2 regions of the Ruminococcus sp. D54t1_190329_F1 genome follow, and region 2 is predicted to be linked to the other one. Evidence: predicted binding sites of a transcription regulator. Region 2 holds the regulator's gene; the other holds the start of a gene.
What was found. Region 2 encodes LexA, which represses DNA repair genes until DNA is damaged. Its sites were predicted from a motif close to CNAACANNTGTTNG; they were not measured.
Positions count from the first base shown of each region.

Region 1: I2D69_RS05740 (putative DNA modification/repair radical SAM protein) is a predicted target of LexA. The motif match lies at 5,208-5,221, and genes of this name have one in related genera.

Region 1 covers NZ_JADNDC010000009.1:51,832-59,607, reverse strand. Annotated here, with positions in the region: gene I2D69_RS05770 (LCP family protein) at 1-434, shown strand, start outside; gene I2D69_RS05765 (phosphatase PAP2 family protein) at 611-1,174, shown strand; gene rlmD (23S rRNA (uracil(1939)-C(5))-methyltransferase RlmD) at 1,191-2,348, shown strand; gene I2D69_RS05755 (DUF1622 domain-containing protein) at 2,436-2,780, shown strand; gene tsaA (tRNA (N6-threonylcarbamoyladenosine(37)-N6)-methyltransferase TrmO) at 2,861-3,541, shown strand; gene I2D69_RS05745 (aspartate kinase) at 3,615-4,934, shown strand; gene I2D69_RS05740 (putative DNA modification/repair radical SAM protein) at 5,282-6,631, shown strand; gene I2D69_RS05735 (TIGR03915 family putative DNA repair protein) at 6,628-7,407, shown strand; gene I2D69_RS05730 (ATP-dependent DNA helicase) at 7,497-7,776, shown strand, end outside.
Region 2 covers NZ_JADNDC010000018.1:19,115-26,890, reverse strand. Annotated here, with positions in the region: gene I2D69_RS09915 (cell division protein SepF) at 1-304, opposite strand, end outside; gene I2D69_RS09910 (YggS family pyridoxal phosphate-dependent enzyme) at 320-1,024, opposite strand; gene I2D69_RS09905 (HlyD family efflux transporter periplasmic adaptor subunit) at 1,059-2,474, opposite strand; gene lexA (transcriptional repressor LexA) at 2,708-3,328, shown strand; gene rsfS (ribosome silencing factor) at 3,397-3,765, opposite strand; gene yqeK (bis(5'-nucleosyl)-tetraphosphatase (symmetrical) YqeK) at 3,878-4,483, opposite strand; gene nadD (nicotinate-nucleotide adenylyltransferase) at 4,486-5,121, opposite strand; gene yhbY (ribosome assembly RNA-binding protein YhbY) at 5,105-5,398, opposite strand; gene obgE (GTPase ObgE) at 5,435-6,727, opposite strand; gene rpmA (50S ribosomal protein L27) at 6,791-7,078, opposite strand; gene I2D69_RS09865 (ribosomal-processing cysteine protease Prp) at 7,084-7,407, opposite strand; gene rplU (50S ribosomal protein L21) at 7,420-7,725, opposite strand.

The DNA.
Region 1 (7,776 bases), on a different contig from region 2:
ATCAGAATGTTCTTTACCCTCAGCCTCTTCGAAGCGACTGGAATCTTCAGGAAGGAATGAACCATCTGGATGGAGAACAGGCACTTATCCATGCACGCAACCGTTCTATTGGAAATTCCGATTATCGGAGAACAGAGCGGCAGCAGGAAGTACTTATGGCTGCTTTTGCCAAGATAAAAGATCTGGGAGTTTTTGATATTGCAGGTCTGGTTAAGGATGTTCTTCCAATGGTTACTACGGATCTTTCTTTGTGGGATATAACCGGATATGCCATGGATGTGATGAACATCGGTACAGATGAAATTGCATCATACCGGATTCCGGAGGATGGAGCCTACACACCTCAGACGATTGACGGCATGCAGGTTCTGGTTCCTGATCTTGAGCAGAATCGGCAATATCTTCAGCAGATCCTGTATCACGCAGGTGAATAAGAATTAAAAAGAATTAAGACGGTTCGCACCACACGAACCGTCTTTTACGCTATAATAACGAAATAAAAGCAGCTGTTGAGTTCCTTTGCAGTTACACACTGTCTGCTGAACCATTATAAAAATAAATTATAGAAATATATAGACAGCAATCAGAATTGAAAGCGGGTGGAGGATAAGTGGAATTGCTTGAATGGATACATAATATTGATGCACAGATTCTGCTTTTTATACAGCAGTATTTAAGAAGTGATCTGTTTACCTGGCTGTGGAAGGGAATTACCTTTCTAGGAGACGGAGGCTGGTTCTGGATTGTTTTGGGGCTGCTCTTTCTTTTTCCAAAGAAGACAAGAAAGGCAGGTGTAACCGCACTTCTGGCACTAGCTATAGGGGCAGTGGTTACGAATTTATGCCTTAAGGATCTGGTAGCGCGTATAAGACCTTATGATTCTGTGGAGGGACTTGTGCCTCTGGTTGCCAGGCTGAAGGACTATTCTTTTCCATCAGGTCATACCTGCGCATCTTTTGCCTGTGCAGGCGTATATTATAAAGCCTTTCCTGGAAAATGGGGAAAAGCAGCCATGGTCCTGGCAGTACTGATCGCTTTGTCCCGATTGTACGTGGGAGTACACTATCCTACAGATGTGCTGGCTGGAGCCCTTGTAGGCACTTTTAGTGCGTTGGCGGCGCTGAAGCTAGAGCACGCTCTAGTTAGATATTATGAAGAACGAAAAGCAAAATAAAGATAAGGGAGAATTTATGGAAGAGAAAAAAACACAGACAGTCTGTCCATACGCAAAAAAGTGCGGTGGGTGCCAGTATCAGGGTGTGCCTTATTCCGCACAGCTTAAAAAGAAACAAAATCAGGTACAGGGGCTTTTGAAGAAGTTTGGGAATGTGAAGCCGGTAATTGGAATGAAAGATCCTTATTTTTACCGGAATAAAGTTCATGCTGTATTTGACCGTGACCGGAAGGGAAATATTATTTCTGGAATTTATGAGGCTGGTACCCACAGAGTGGTTTCTATTGAACAGTGTCTGATTGAGGATAAGAAGAGTCAGGAAATCATCCGTACCATTCGGGGAATGCTGAAGTCTTTTAAGATCAAAACATATGATGAGGATACCGGATATGGACTTCTGCGCCATGTACTGGTGCGTCGTGGCTTTTCCACAGGTGAGGTAATGGTAGTACTGGTGGTCGCCTCTCCTATTTTTCCATCCAAGAATAACTTTGTGAAGGCATTAAGAAAAGTTCATCCAGAGATCAGTACTGTGGTATTAAATATTAATGACAAAAATACAAGCATGGTTCTTGGCGAGCGGGAAATCGTACTTTATGGTAAGGGATTTATCCGTGATACCCTTTGTGGAAAATCCTTCCGTATTTCACCAAAATCCTTCTATCAGGTAAATTCAGTGCAGACCGAAATTCTTTATGGAAAAGCTGTGGAATTTGCAGGGCTGACAGGGAAAGAAAAAGTCATTGATGCATATTGTGGAATTGGCACCATTGGTCTGGTAGCTTCTGGTAAGGCAAGAGAAGTGGTCGGAGTGGAACTGAATAAAGATGCAGTCAGGGATGCAAGGATCAATGCAAGAGAGAATAAGGTGGTAAACATATCTTTCCGCCAGGGTGATGCCGGTGAATTTATGGAGGCAATGGCAGAAGCTGGTGAAAAGGCAGATGTGGTATTTATGGATCCTCCCCGCTCAGGCAGCAGCGAGAAATTCCTGAATTCCGTAATAAAACTCTCTCCGAAGAAAATTGTTTACATTTCCTGTAACCCGGAAACACTTGCAAGAGACCTTAATTTCCTTACGAGAAAAAATTATATAGTTAAAGAAATCCAGCCTGTGGAAATGTTTTGTTTTACAGATCACACAGAAGTGGTGACCTGGCTGGAGCAAAAATAAGAAACTGTTGCTGTTTACAGGCTGTGTAGCAATGAAAATATATTCTGTAAGAAAAGGTATCCTGTCAGCAGGAAAAAGGAGGTACCTATGATGACGACCATAACTGGAATTATGGAGTGGGTTCTGGAGAATATTGCTGGTTTCGCCATTGTAATTTTTGAGTTTATTGGAGTTGCCATTATTATCTGGAGTGGAATTACCGGATTTATCAAGTGGCTGAAACATGCCGGAGATACTGGTGTCTATCTGGCGAGGGGACTTGCCATGGGACTGGAATTTAAAATGGGAAGTGAGATTCTACGTACTGTAGTGGTACGTGAGTGGAAGGAAATCGGAATTGTAGCCGGAATTATTGCTCTTCGTGCAGCTCTTACGTTCCTGCTTCACTGGGAAATCAAGGAGGAAGAAAAAAGCGGCGGACATGAGGAATAGAGGTTCGCTGTTTATAGATGATATCTGCGGGTTTATAGGAGCACACATAAAGATTGATAAAGGTATAATAAACAATGGAAATGAAAGTAATTGCTCATATCAGAAGTGATTTTCCAACGAAATTTGGAATTCCCCATCAGAGCGGCAGAATACAGGAACTAAAGGCGGATATTATTTTTGAACCGGAATATCGGAACCATAAGGCATTTCGAGGGCTGGAAGAGTATACCCATATCTGGCTGATCTGGGAATTTTCACAGGCTGTCCGCAAGGAGTGGTCTCCTACAGTGCGTCCTCCAAGACTTGGGGGAAACGTCAGAATGGGCGTTTTTGCTACAAGGTCTCCTTTTCGTCCAAATCCCATAGGACTTTCCAGTGTAAGGCTGGAGAGCGTAGAGTTTTCTGAAAAGTATGGACCGGTGCTTCATGTATCAGGAGCGGATCTTATGGACGGAACACCTATTTATGATATAAAGCCCTATCTGGCTTACGTGGACAGCCATCCGGAAGCAGCAGGCGGATTTACCGACCAGATTCAGGATCATAAGCTGAAAGTAGAGTTTCCGGAAGAGCTTTTGAAGAAGATTCCAGTGGAAAAAAGAGAAGCGCTTCTTGCTGTCCTTGCAAACGATCCAAGACCTGGGTATCAGAAGGACCCTGAAAGAAAATACGGAATGTCTTTTGGATCCTGGGATATTCATTTTAAAGTAGATGGAGAACAGCTGCGGGTATTGGAGGTATTTAACACTTTCACGAATTAAATCGAAAAAACCCTTGCAAAAAGTCGAATTTTTTCATAAAATGGAGAAAAAGTTTTTGAGGAGCATAAGGATTATGAGAAAAGTTGTAAAGTTTGGCGGAAGCTCCCTTGCAAATGCGGAGCAGTTTGAAAAAGTCGGAGATATTATCAGAAGTGAAGAGAGCAGACGTTTTGTTGTTCCTTCTGCACCAGGTAAGAGATTTGACGGGGACACGAAGGTAACAGATCTTCTTTACAGCTGTTATGACGCAGCTGCAAATGGCGGTGATTTTGAAAAGGTTTTAGAAGAAATCAAATCTCGTTATTATGAGATTATTAAAGGGCTTGGCCTTGCTCTTTCCATGGAAGAGGATTTCCAGTTGATCAAAGAGAATTTTAAAGCACAGATTGGCAGGGATTACGCCGCTTCCCGTGGAGAATATCTGAACGGCAAAGTGATGGCTGCTTATCTTGGTTATGAATTTGTGGATGCAGCAGAAGTAATCCGTTTTGATAAAAACGGAAATCTGGATTCAGAGAAGACAGACAAACTTCTGAACAAGCGTCTTTCCAAATGTGAGAATGCAGTTGTGCCGGGCTTCTATGGTGCAAAGGACGATGGAACTGTGACCACTTTTTCCAGAGGTGGTTCTGATGTGACAGGTTCTCTGGTTGCCAAGGCAATTAAGGCTGATATGTATGAAAACTGGACTGATGTATCCGGTTTCCTTGTAACAGACCCGAGAATTGTAAAGAATCCGGCTGTGATTGAGACCATTACATACCGTGAACTTCGTGAGCTTTCCTACATGGGAGCTACTGTTCTTCATGAAGATGCTATTTTCCCTGTAAGAAAAGAGGGAATTCCGATTAATATCCGCAACACCAACCGTCCGGAGGATAAGGGAACTTTTATTGTGGAGAGTACCTGCCGCAAGCCGAAATATACCATAACCGGTATTGCAGGAAAGAAAGGTTTCTGTTCTATCAACATTGAGAAGTCCATGATGAACAGTGAAATCGGATTTGGCAGAAGAGTGCTTCAGGTATTTGAAGACCAGGGAATCAGTTTTGAGCATGTTCCATCCGGTATTGATACCATGACAGTATATGTTCACCAGGATGAGTTTGAAGAAAAGGAGCAGCAGGTAATTGCGGGAATCCATCGCCTGGTTCAGCCGGATTTTGTGGAAATGGAATCTGACCTTGCCCTGATCGCAGTTGTAGGACGTGGAATGAAATCCACCCGCGGTACAGCCGGAAGAATTTTCTCTGCCCTCGCACATGCAAATGTAAACGTCAAGATGATTGACCAGGGCTCCAGTGAGCTGAATATTATCATTGGCGTGGAGAACCGTGATTTTGAAAATGCAGTGAAAGCAATTTATGATATTTTTGTGCTGACACAGATTTGAAATTGAGTGGATAGGTCACCTGTCGGCAGCATTCACATATATGAAAATCTGCTCATACGTTCAGAACGTCTGGTATTCATGAATTCGCTGATGTAAGCATGTACCATTTCTGGCTGTCGTCCGGGAGCTTTAATAGTAAAAGAATGAGATAAGAGCCGTAAATCAAAGGTAGTGTTAGAATTAATCTTTGATTTATGGCTCTTTTTGTATAGAAAAAATTTCGTGCCGTTTTATGATATTGACAAAACAGAACGTGCGTTCTAAAATAAAACAAGAACAAACGTTCTGAAATTAAGAATAATAAAGAATGCGAAACACAGATTACATAAAAGGAGCTTTGTTACGGGATGATTATTCAGGAATCAATGACATTGAAGCGGAAGCTGGAGATTTTATCGGATGCCGCGAAATATGATGTGGCTTGCACATCCAGTGGTGTGGATCGAAAGGGAGATGGAAAGGGCATGGGAAACAGCATTGCTGCCGGAATCTGTCATAGTTTTGCTCAGGATGGCAGATGTATCAGTCTTTTGAAGATCCTTTATACAAATGAATGTGTATTTGACTGTAAATACTGTATAAACAGAGCCTCCAATGATGTGGTGCGTACCAGTTTTACCCCAGAAGAAGTGTGTCGTCTGACTATGGAATTTTACAGGAGGAACTATATTGAAGGACTGTTTTTAAGTTCCGGAGTAAAGGAAAGTCCAGACAGGACTATGGAAGAACTGCTTTGTACAGTAAATCTTCTTCGTAATAAATATCATTTTCAGGGATATATTCATTTGAAAGCCATTCCAGGTGCTGCTCCTGAACTGATCGCCAGGGCGGGGTATCTGGCAGATCGCATGAGCGTGAACCTGGAACTTCCTACTGCAGACGGGCTTAGGAAACTGGCACCGCATAAGAGCAGGCAAACCATTCTGCGCCCTATGAAGCAGATTCAGCAGCAGCGAGATCAGAATAAGGAGGAATTGGTTCTGTACCGTCATGCCCCTAAGTTTGTACCAGCCGGTCAAAGTACCCAGATGATTATTGGAGCTATGGGGGAGAGCGATTATCAGATCGTGTCAGTAGCAGAATCTTTGTATAAGAACTTTGCATTAAAAAGAGTTTTTTATTCGGCTTTTGTCGCCGTAAATGAAGATAAGGATCTGCCCATGTCCTTATCAGGTCCGCCTCTTTTGCGGGAACACCGGCTTTATCAGGCAGACTGGCTTATGCGGTTTTATGGTTTTCGGGCTTCAGAACTGCTTTCAGAGAAGCATCCGGATTTTAACCTTCTTCTGGATCCCAAGGCAGACTGGGCAGTGTCACATCTGGAGTTTTTTCCGGTAGAGATCAACCAGGCAGATTATTATGAACTTCTTCGTGTACCGGGAATCGGTTATACCTCTGCCAGAAGAATCATTGGAGCCAGGAGAACCCATTCCCTGGAATTTGCAGATTTGAAGAGGATTGGTGTGGTTCTGAAGCGTGCCTTATATTTTATCACCTGTAATGGCCGCATGATGTACAATACCAGGTTGGAGGAATCTTATATTACCCGTAATCTTCTGGATGAAGAGAACTGTCGGAAGCATGGGAATGAAGCTGCATTTCAGCAATTATCCCTCTTTGGAGATGAGATGGGGAGCAGAAGACTGTATACAGAAAATACAAAGAATCATGTGGACAGAAAGGTGGGAGCTATATGAATCAAGAGAAAAGAATCCTGGTATGTGAGGACTCTATGGAGGGAATTTTTTCTGCTGTCTATGATGGATGGAAAGAGTGTGCAGGCGGCTGTAAAGTGAGCATTCAGACCAGTTTTCCTGTAAGCATGGAATTGTTCACTTCTTATCGGGAGATTGCTACAGATCAGAGTAAGGTTGGTAAGGTTATGAGGACGATTCTTATGAGACTGGGAAGCGAGGTTTACGAACAGATCTGTCTGGCGGCAGCTTCAGCAGATGAAGACAGGGGAACTGCCATTTATTATGTGCTGCACCGGGCTTTTGGGGGAGGCAGATGCGAAAAACGTGTAATGGAGGCACTGGCAGATCCATATGTATCCAGGGTTGCGAAACTGGCACTCTGCGTGAAGCGGGAATATCACCATTATTTTGGGTTTGTCCGTTTCAGGGAGATTGGCGGAAGGTTTCTGTTGGCAAAGATCCAGCCGGGGAATGATATCCTGTCTCTTATGGCTCTTCATTTTTCCAATCGCTTTCCCAATGAGAACTGGGTAATCTATGATGAGAAGAGGCAGAAGGCGTTGTGCCATGAGAAAGGGAAGGAGTGCGTCATGAGAAAAGAAGTGCGTATACAGGTGCCAGGGAGCGCCGTAGGGGATATGGGAGAGTACGAGGAACTGTGGCAGACATTTTGTGATAGCATATCCATTGAAGCAAGGAGGAATGAGAAACTTCAGAAGCAGATGCTTGCTTTGCATTTTCGGAGTAATATGCCGGAGTTTTCTGTGAAAGGATAGGCCGATAAGTAAAATTCGTGTTATAATGCTTACAGATAAGGTATCTTTGTTTGGAAGGCAGCAGACCAGTAAAAGGCGGTAAATTGGAAATGGACAATCCGGTAACACGAATATCAGTAAGAAATCTTGTGGAGTTTATATTGCAAAGCGGTGATCTTGATAACCGAAGAGGTACTATAGACAAAGATGCTATGTTAAAGGGCAGCAGACTGCATCGGAAGCTTCAGAAACAAATGGGCGGAGACTACAGAGCAGAGGTTGCTTTGCGGATGAATTGCAGCTATGAGGATCTGGACATTCGGTTAGAAGGTCGTGCAGATGGAATTTTTACAGAAGATGAAGTTGTCTGGATCGATGAGATTAAAGGAA
Region 2 (7,776 bases):
TTTTGGAAGAAGCTACAGGGCGCTGCTTCTCAGCTGGCTGTTTCACAGGAGCCTTGGCAGCAGTCTTTGGTGCTGCTGTATGTACAGGTTCTTCGTCAAAGGAAGTATCTTCGTCGGCCAAATCATCCTCTTTCTTACGACCGAATTTCTCGAAGAATTTCTTCTTAGGCTTGTCATCCATGGGATCGTCATCCAAGAAATCCCCCTCGTCATCATCCATCAGATCCTCATCTAAATAATTATCTTCATCATAATCGTCATCATTCAGTTTAATAGAATCTAATAATTTATCAAAAACGCTCATTTTCAATCTCCAATCTTAATCTTCTTGCCGTGTGGCATAATTTCGTTCACCAAAAATACCGGTTCCCACACGTACCATGGTTGAGCCTTCCTGGACAGCAACCTGATAATCTCCGGTCATACCCATACTCAGAACACTCATGTTAACATTATTAATGTTTTTTGCACTAATGTCAACACTTAATTTCTTCAATGTGCGAAAAACTTCACGATTTTCTTCTGGATTTTTCACAAATGGGGCAATGGTCATAAGTCCCATTACTTTTATATGAGAAAATATGCTGATTTTCTCAAGAAGAGGAAGCACTTCATTCGTCGTTAATCCGAATTTGCTTTCTTCCTCTGCTACATTAACTTCCAGCAGAATTGGCATAACAAGATCTTTCTTTGCAGCTTCCTGCTCGATGGTCTGGGCAAGGCGAAGGGAATCTACAGAGTGGATCATGGCAACCTTGTCAATAATATATTTTACTTTATTGCGCTGCAGATGACCGATCATGTGCCACTGGATATCTGATGGCAGCTGGTCATATTTATCCATGATCTCCTGGACTTTATTTTCTCCAAAAACACGCGCACCGGCATCATACGCTTCCTGAAGCATGGAGACCGGTTTGGTCTTGCTTACTGCCACCAGTGTGACTTCACCTGGGTCACGGGAAACAGCAGCACAGGCTTTTTCAATATTTGCATTTACCTGCTGTAAATTTTCAGCTAACATTTATAAGCCTCCTTAAAAATAGTATATGTTAAACTTAGTAGAGAATATCCTGTTCTTTTACCTGGGAGGAGTCTCTGGCAATACGGTCATAACGGGAAAGTCCGTAGGATGTATTACTGGAAATAATGGCATATTCTTCATTCTGATCCAGTATGTCTACCTGACGGAATACCGCATACCCCTGATTGATGCAGTAAACGCCTTCCAGAGAATCTGTTTCCCCTACAATAAAGCGCTGGTTGGAGTCATCTTTTACAATAGCATCTCCTTCCTTAAAAGCGCTTCTATCCACGTAATAATTGTAAGCTTCATCAGCAGAATCATCATCTGATTCAATTTTAACTTTACCGTAGATTGTAGCATTGATAAAGGTTCTTACGTTATTTCCGCTGGAATCTTTGGAAATCTTGTTAAAGCCTACACTTCCGCTGTCAGGATCAGTTGTGGCATATTCTGCCGGAATCACGTAAAAATCCTTGGATTCAATAGCGGAAAGGGGAATCTTAAGACCGGTTACTGTATTGGTAACCAGTTCAATATCCAGAAAACGGTCAGATGCATAGCGGATCAGACCGCGGCTGAAGTCGATTTTTCCATATTTGTCACCATCGATTTTTATGATGGAAAAATCGCCGCTCTGTGTCATATCATCCTTGAGAAATTTCACACGAATGGTGGAACGTCCCTCCAGCTTGGCGGCCTGTTTGTCGCTTAGTGGAATGATCAGGCTCCATAATTCGCTGGTAATATTTGTATAAATGTTATCTCCGGCCTGCACCTTTTCGGATGTCTTCAGATCCGTTTCATGGTAAGAAGTCTGGTCAAAATCTTCTGCTGTAATGTTTTCCACAGTCTTATTCTCATAGCCGTCCATAGAATAGAGGATAATGCCGTCTTCCTGGGCTTTACAGATATTCTGTCCGCCGATGGTCACTACTTGTGAATCTGCATTCCCGTCAGTGGAAATTCCCTCATACTGAAGGATGCTTCCCTCCAGCTGGTTCTTAAAACTGTAAGTGTTGTTAAATTTACTTCCGGAAAATCCTTTGGAAAAGCTGAGCATAGAACTGCGGATCTTCTCCAGTTCATCAGCAGTCAATGCAGACTTGGTTTCTGCAATTTTTCCGGAACTTAATCCGTAAACAGCACCGTTGGCATTGATCTTACTTCCCTCCCGGGCATAATAATTCACATAACCGGAGGATTCTGCCTTAAAAACACTCTCTTCCCGAAGAGAAATACCAGTGTAGGTCTCGTTTCGCGACAAAGGACCTGTGGTAACCTGGTAAGATTCGATATGTGTGGAGGTTACAAGTAAAAATGCAGTAAAAATCATATATAATAACAATATACCAAAAGCAACGGTGGCAATATTCAGTCCGAATATGTTCTTTAACTGGACAAAAAGTCCTGCCGTTTTGCCAGGCTTGTTAGATTTCTTCTCGGACAAGCGGATTCCCCCTTTGTTTTTGAGTCGGGCTCTGAATTTTCATACCAAACAATTGTACCATTTTTTGCCGGTGAACACAAGGAAAAGAAAACGAAAAGTGTGTGAACAAAGCTGGAAGCTGTGAACAGCCTGCATATCAAAAAACGAACATATTTTCAGAATATCTGTTTGCTTAATTAAGAAAAATATGATATGATAAGAAAAAGTTGAATGAATTTCGGAGGAAAACTCTTATGACATATGGTAAAATCAGCAAAAAACAGCAGGAAATTTTAGAATATATTAAAAGTGAGATTCTGAACCGCGGATTCCCGCCAGCAGTTCGTGAGATTTGTGAAGCTGTAAATCTGAAGTCTACATCATCTGTTCATGCCCATCTGGAAGCTCTTGAGAAGAACGGATACATCCGCCGCGACGCCACGAAGCCGAGAGCTATAGAGATCATAGATGACAATTTCAATCTTGTCCGCCGTGAAGTGGTCAATGTTCCGATTGTAGGCACCGTAGCCGCCGGACAGCCTATTCTGGCTGTAGAGAATGTAGATGGCTATTTTCCCATCCCGGCAGAATTTATGCCCAATGAACAGAGCTTCATGCTGAAGGTAAAAGGCGACAGCATGATCAATGTAGGAATCTTTGATGGTGATCAGGTCCTGGTAAAGCAGCAGCCTACTGCCGATAATGGCGACATTGTAGTTGCCCTGGTAGAGGACTCTGCCACAGTGAAGACCTTCTATAAGGAGAAGGGCTACTACCGCCTTCAGCCAGAGAATGACACCATGGATCCCATTATCATTACAGGAGAAATCCAGATTCTGGGTAAAGTATTTGGTGTCATGCGTTTCTACCAATAGTCATAAAAAATTTCCCCTTTAGCAAACAATTGCTGTTTCCAGACAATTTGTTTGCTAAAGGGGACTTTTTATTTCTCTAAGAACTCATCCATCTCCAAAACCTTTCCATCTCTCCAGATTCTCTCCAGATCATAGAAAAGTCTGTTCTCCTCATCAAACACATGCACGATCACATCGCCGTAATCCATGAGAATCCAGCTGGAATTGCGGTTTCCCTCGATCTGCTTCGCCTCAAAGCCAGCGCGTCCAAGCTGCTCCTCCACATTATCGACGATCGCCTGAACCTGATTGGAGTTTGTACCGCTTGCGATTACGAAATAATCTGCAATTACAGAAACATTATGAATATCAATTACCTTGATATCCTGTCCCTTTTTATCATCAATTGCCTTGCAGGCAATCTGTGCCATCATTTTCTCTGTACTTACTGTACTCATTCTGATCTGCTCCTTTCTTAATAATGCCTATACTGACCCAATATTATTTCAAATTCCTGCGCAAACAAATGTCTTTAAACGTGACAAAATATTCGCCAGTATATGCGGAGTATTAATTATCAGATACGTTATTACGCTTATTATGCAATTCTTTATAATAAATATAAGCCTCCTTGGAAGTTGGCTCAATATCATCGGCAGAATCTTCTTCCAGATACTCCAGGGTATCTTTCAGGATCTCATACATACACTCATCCAGGTCTTCAAACGCAAGTTTGCGAATTTCCGGTAAACGGCTTGCTTTATAACGCATGGGCTCAATATAATCTGCAATATAAATAATCTTTTCAAGAAGACTCATTTCACGTCTGCCAGTTGTGTGATAATTGATGGCAGAAAGAATCTCCTGATCGTCAATCCCATATTTCTCGTGAGCAATATAAGCTCCAAGACGGGAGTGGAGAAGAAACGGGTGACTTCTCTCAAAATCGGAAACCGGAATATTGTGTTCGCTGCACATCTTCAGTTTTTTCTTATTGGGAATGCATTTGGCGCAATCGTGAAGAAGACCGGACACCTGTGCATCTTTGATATCATATCCATGGACCATAGCCAGACATGCGCTGGTGTACATAACGCCCATGGTATGCTGGAAACGATCCTCATCCAGGTATTTGGAAAGTTTTTTTTCAATTTTTGCAAAATCGTAATCTGCCATGGTCAGACTTCCTTCTTTCTGTAAATTCCATTCTCTTTCATGTAAGAAATCACCTTATCCGGGACGTAATATTTCAGACTTTTTTCTTCTGAAATCCACTGACGGATCTGATGACTGGACACATCAATATTCATAGTATCCAAAAGGGCAAAATTTCCGTTGTACCTTGCAGAAAGACGCTGGATTTCCCGATTCAGTTCAGCGTAGGACGCATGATCCCGGACAGCCACCACAAGAGTACAGGCCCGACAGATCCGCTCTGGTTCCATCCATTCGTCAAAAGCAAAAAGAGAATCTGCACCAATGATAAAATAATAGTCTGTGTCCGGATTGTATTCTTTTAGCTCTTCCAGAGTGCGATAGGTATAGGTATACCCGGTCTCGTGCATTTCTGCAAGAGACAACTCAAAATGGGGATTATCTTCAATTGCAAGCCGGACCATATCCACACGCTGGTTATCAGAGGCTCTGCCAGCACGGTCCCGTTTATGAGGCGGGTTGCCGGAAGGCATAAACAGAACCTTATCCAGCTGGAATTGCTCATAGCTCTGCTCACCCAGGATCAGATGTCCCATATGGATGGGATCAAAGGTACCGCCCATGATCCCGATTTTTTTTCGATTATTTTGGCAGTTCAATTTTCTTTTTCTCTTTTTTACCTTCGCGGTATAATACGATCTTCTTACCGATCACCTGTACAACCTGGGAATGGGTGCGCTCTGCAAGAACCTGTGCCATTTCCTTAGGATCCTCCAGACAGTTCTGAAGCACACTGATTTTAATCAGCTCTCTCGCTGCAAGTGCTTCGTCAACAGCCTTGGTGTTCTCCGGTGTAAGACCGCCCTTGCCAAGCTGGATAATGGCATCCATTTTCATTGCCAGACTTTTTAAATATGCTCTTTGCTTACTTGTCATAATTTATCTCCTGAATACCTGCTGAATAGCTGCTATTTATTTATAATAATCAAATTCAAATCCATACATACGAACCGTATCACCCTCCTGAATACCGGCGTTTTCCAGTTCATCCAGAATGCCGCCCTCTTTCAGGAAACGCTGGAAAAAGGCGAAGCCTTTCTCAGAATCCAGATTGGTATAACCAAGCATTTTCTCGATACGTGGTCCTTCTACGATAAATACAGAGGGATCTTCCTCATCAACCTGTACGGTAAATGGAAGGCTCTCATTGATCAGCATATCTTCCGGGAAGAATTCCTGCTCGAATACGATTGCTTTCTTCGGACAACTGTCCAGAAGTTCCTTGATATGGAAAAGAAGCTCGCGTACACCCTGTCCGGTAACTGCAGAAATGGGATATACTTTGATACCTTTTGGTTCAAATTCTTTGCGAAGTCTGTCTACAGGATTCTCCTGACCGTCGTCAAAAATACAGTCCACTTTATTGGCTGCAATTACCTGAGGACGCTTTGCAATTTCCGGATTGTATTTCTCCAGTTCTTTGGTAATCTTATAAATATCATCAATAGGATCTCGTCCCTCTGTGGAAGCTGCATCCACAATGTGCACCAGAACTCTGGTACGCTCAATATGGCGAAGGAACTCATGACCAAGACCGACTCCTTCAGAAGCACCTTCGATCAGTCCAGGGATATCTGCGATGATAAAACCGCCATTCTCAGTATCTACAACACCAAGGTTCGGGCTTAAGGTTGTGAAATGATAGTTGGCAATTTTCGGTTTCGCATTTGTAACACGTGAGAGAAATGTAGATTTACCAACATTAGGAAAACCTACCAGTCCTACATCTGCGATCACCTTTAGCTCCAGAAGCACTTCAAGCTCCTGAAAAGGCTGTCCAGGCTGGGCATATTTGGGAACCTGCATGGTAGGGGTTGCATAATGCTGATTTCCCTTACCGCCGCGTCCACCGCGCAGAACGATCTGACGACGATTGTCACCGGACATGTCTGCAATTACCTTACGGGATTCAGCCTCCATGATAACAGTACCTTCCGGTACCTTTAATATAATGTCGGCACCGTCGGCACCGTGGCAGCGCTTTTTGCCGCCCTCCTGACCGTCTTCTGCCTTATATTTTCTTTTATGACGGTAATCACCGAGGGTATTCTGTCCCTCGTCAACTTCAAAAATGACGTCTCCGCCCTTGCCGCCGTCGCCGCCATCCGGACCGCCGTCAGGTACATATTTTTCCCTGCGGAAGCTTACATGGCCGTCGCCGCCCTTACCGGAACGGATATATATGGTAGCTCTGTCTGCGAACATTAAATCTCCTTTATAAGAAAAGGCTCCAAACCTTTATAGATTTGAAGCCTCCTGCTCTACGAATTACTCTGCCTCTACTGGTACGATAGAAACCTGTTTCTTATCGCGGCCTTTTCTGGTGAATCTTACAACACCATCGGTCAGTGCAAATAATGTATAGTCTTTTCCGCATCCTACGTTCTCGCCTGCATGGATCTTAGTTCCGCGCTGTCTGTAAAGGATGTTGCCGGCTTTAACAAACTGTCCGTCTGCTCTCTTCGCACCTAATCTCTTGGACTCGGAATCACGACCGTTCTTTGTGGAACCAACTCCTTTTTTATGTGCGAATAACTGAAGGTTCATCTTCATCATTGTTGTTACACCTCCTTGACTCTTACTGTCAAATATCGATTGTTATAACTATGCTCAATTTCTGTTAATCCAAGAATCAGGGAATCCATAAGCAGTTTCCCACGCTCAGTATTCGGATTTGTTTTAAAATGGATGGATACATATCCCTCATCCGCTTCCGCTTCAATCTGCTCTTCCGTAAATTCCTCAAGAGAATTCACGGTAGTAATGATCAAGGCTGATACGGCAGCACATACAATATCCTGTCCCTCTTCGGCATAGCCTGCATGTCCTTTGGACAGAAAATCCAGATAAGAGCCTTTTCTCTTCTTAACTGTAATATTGATCATAACAGCACCTGATTAAGCGTTGATCTTTTCGATTTTAACTTTGGTGTACTGCTGTCTGTGACCGTTTTTCTTGTGATATCCAGTTTTTCTCTTGTACTTGTAAACGATGACTTTTTTAGCCTTTCCGTTCTCAACTACAGAAGCGGTAACACTGGCATCCTTAACGTCTTCTCCAACCTTTAATCCGTCATTGCTAACTGCAATTACAGAATCAAAAGTAACGGTTTCACCAGCTTCAACTCCGAGCTTCTCAACTCTGATTACGTCGCCTTCAGCAACTTTGTACTGTTTACCACCTGTTGCAATAATTGCGTACATTTGTGGCACCTCCTATAGACTTTACTCGCCAAATATGGTGGTCTCTCGACT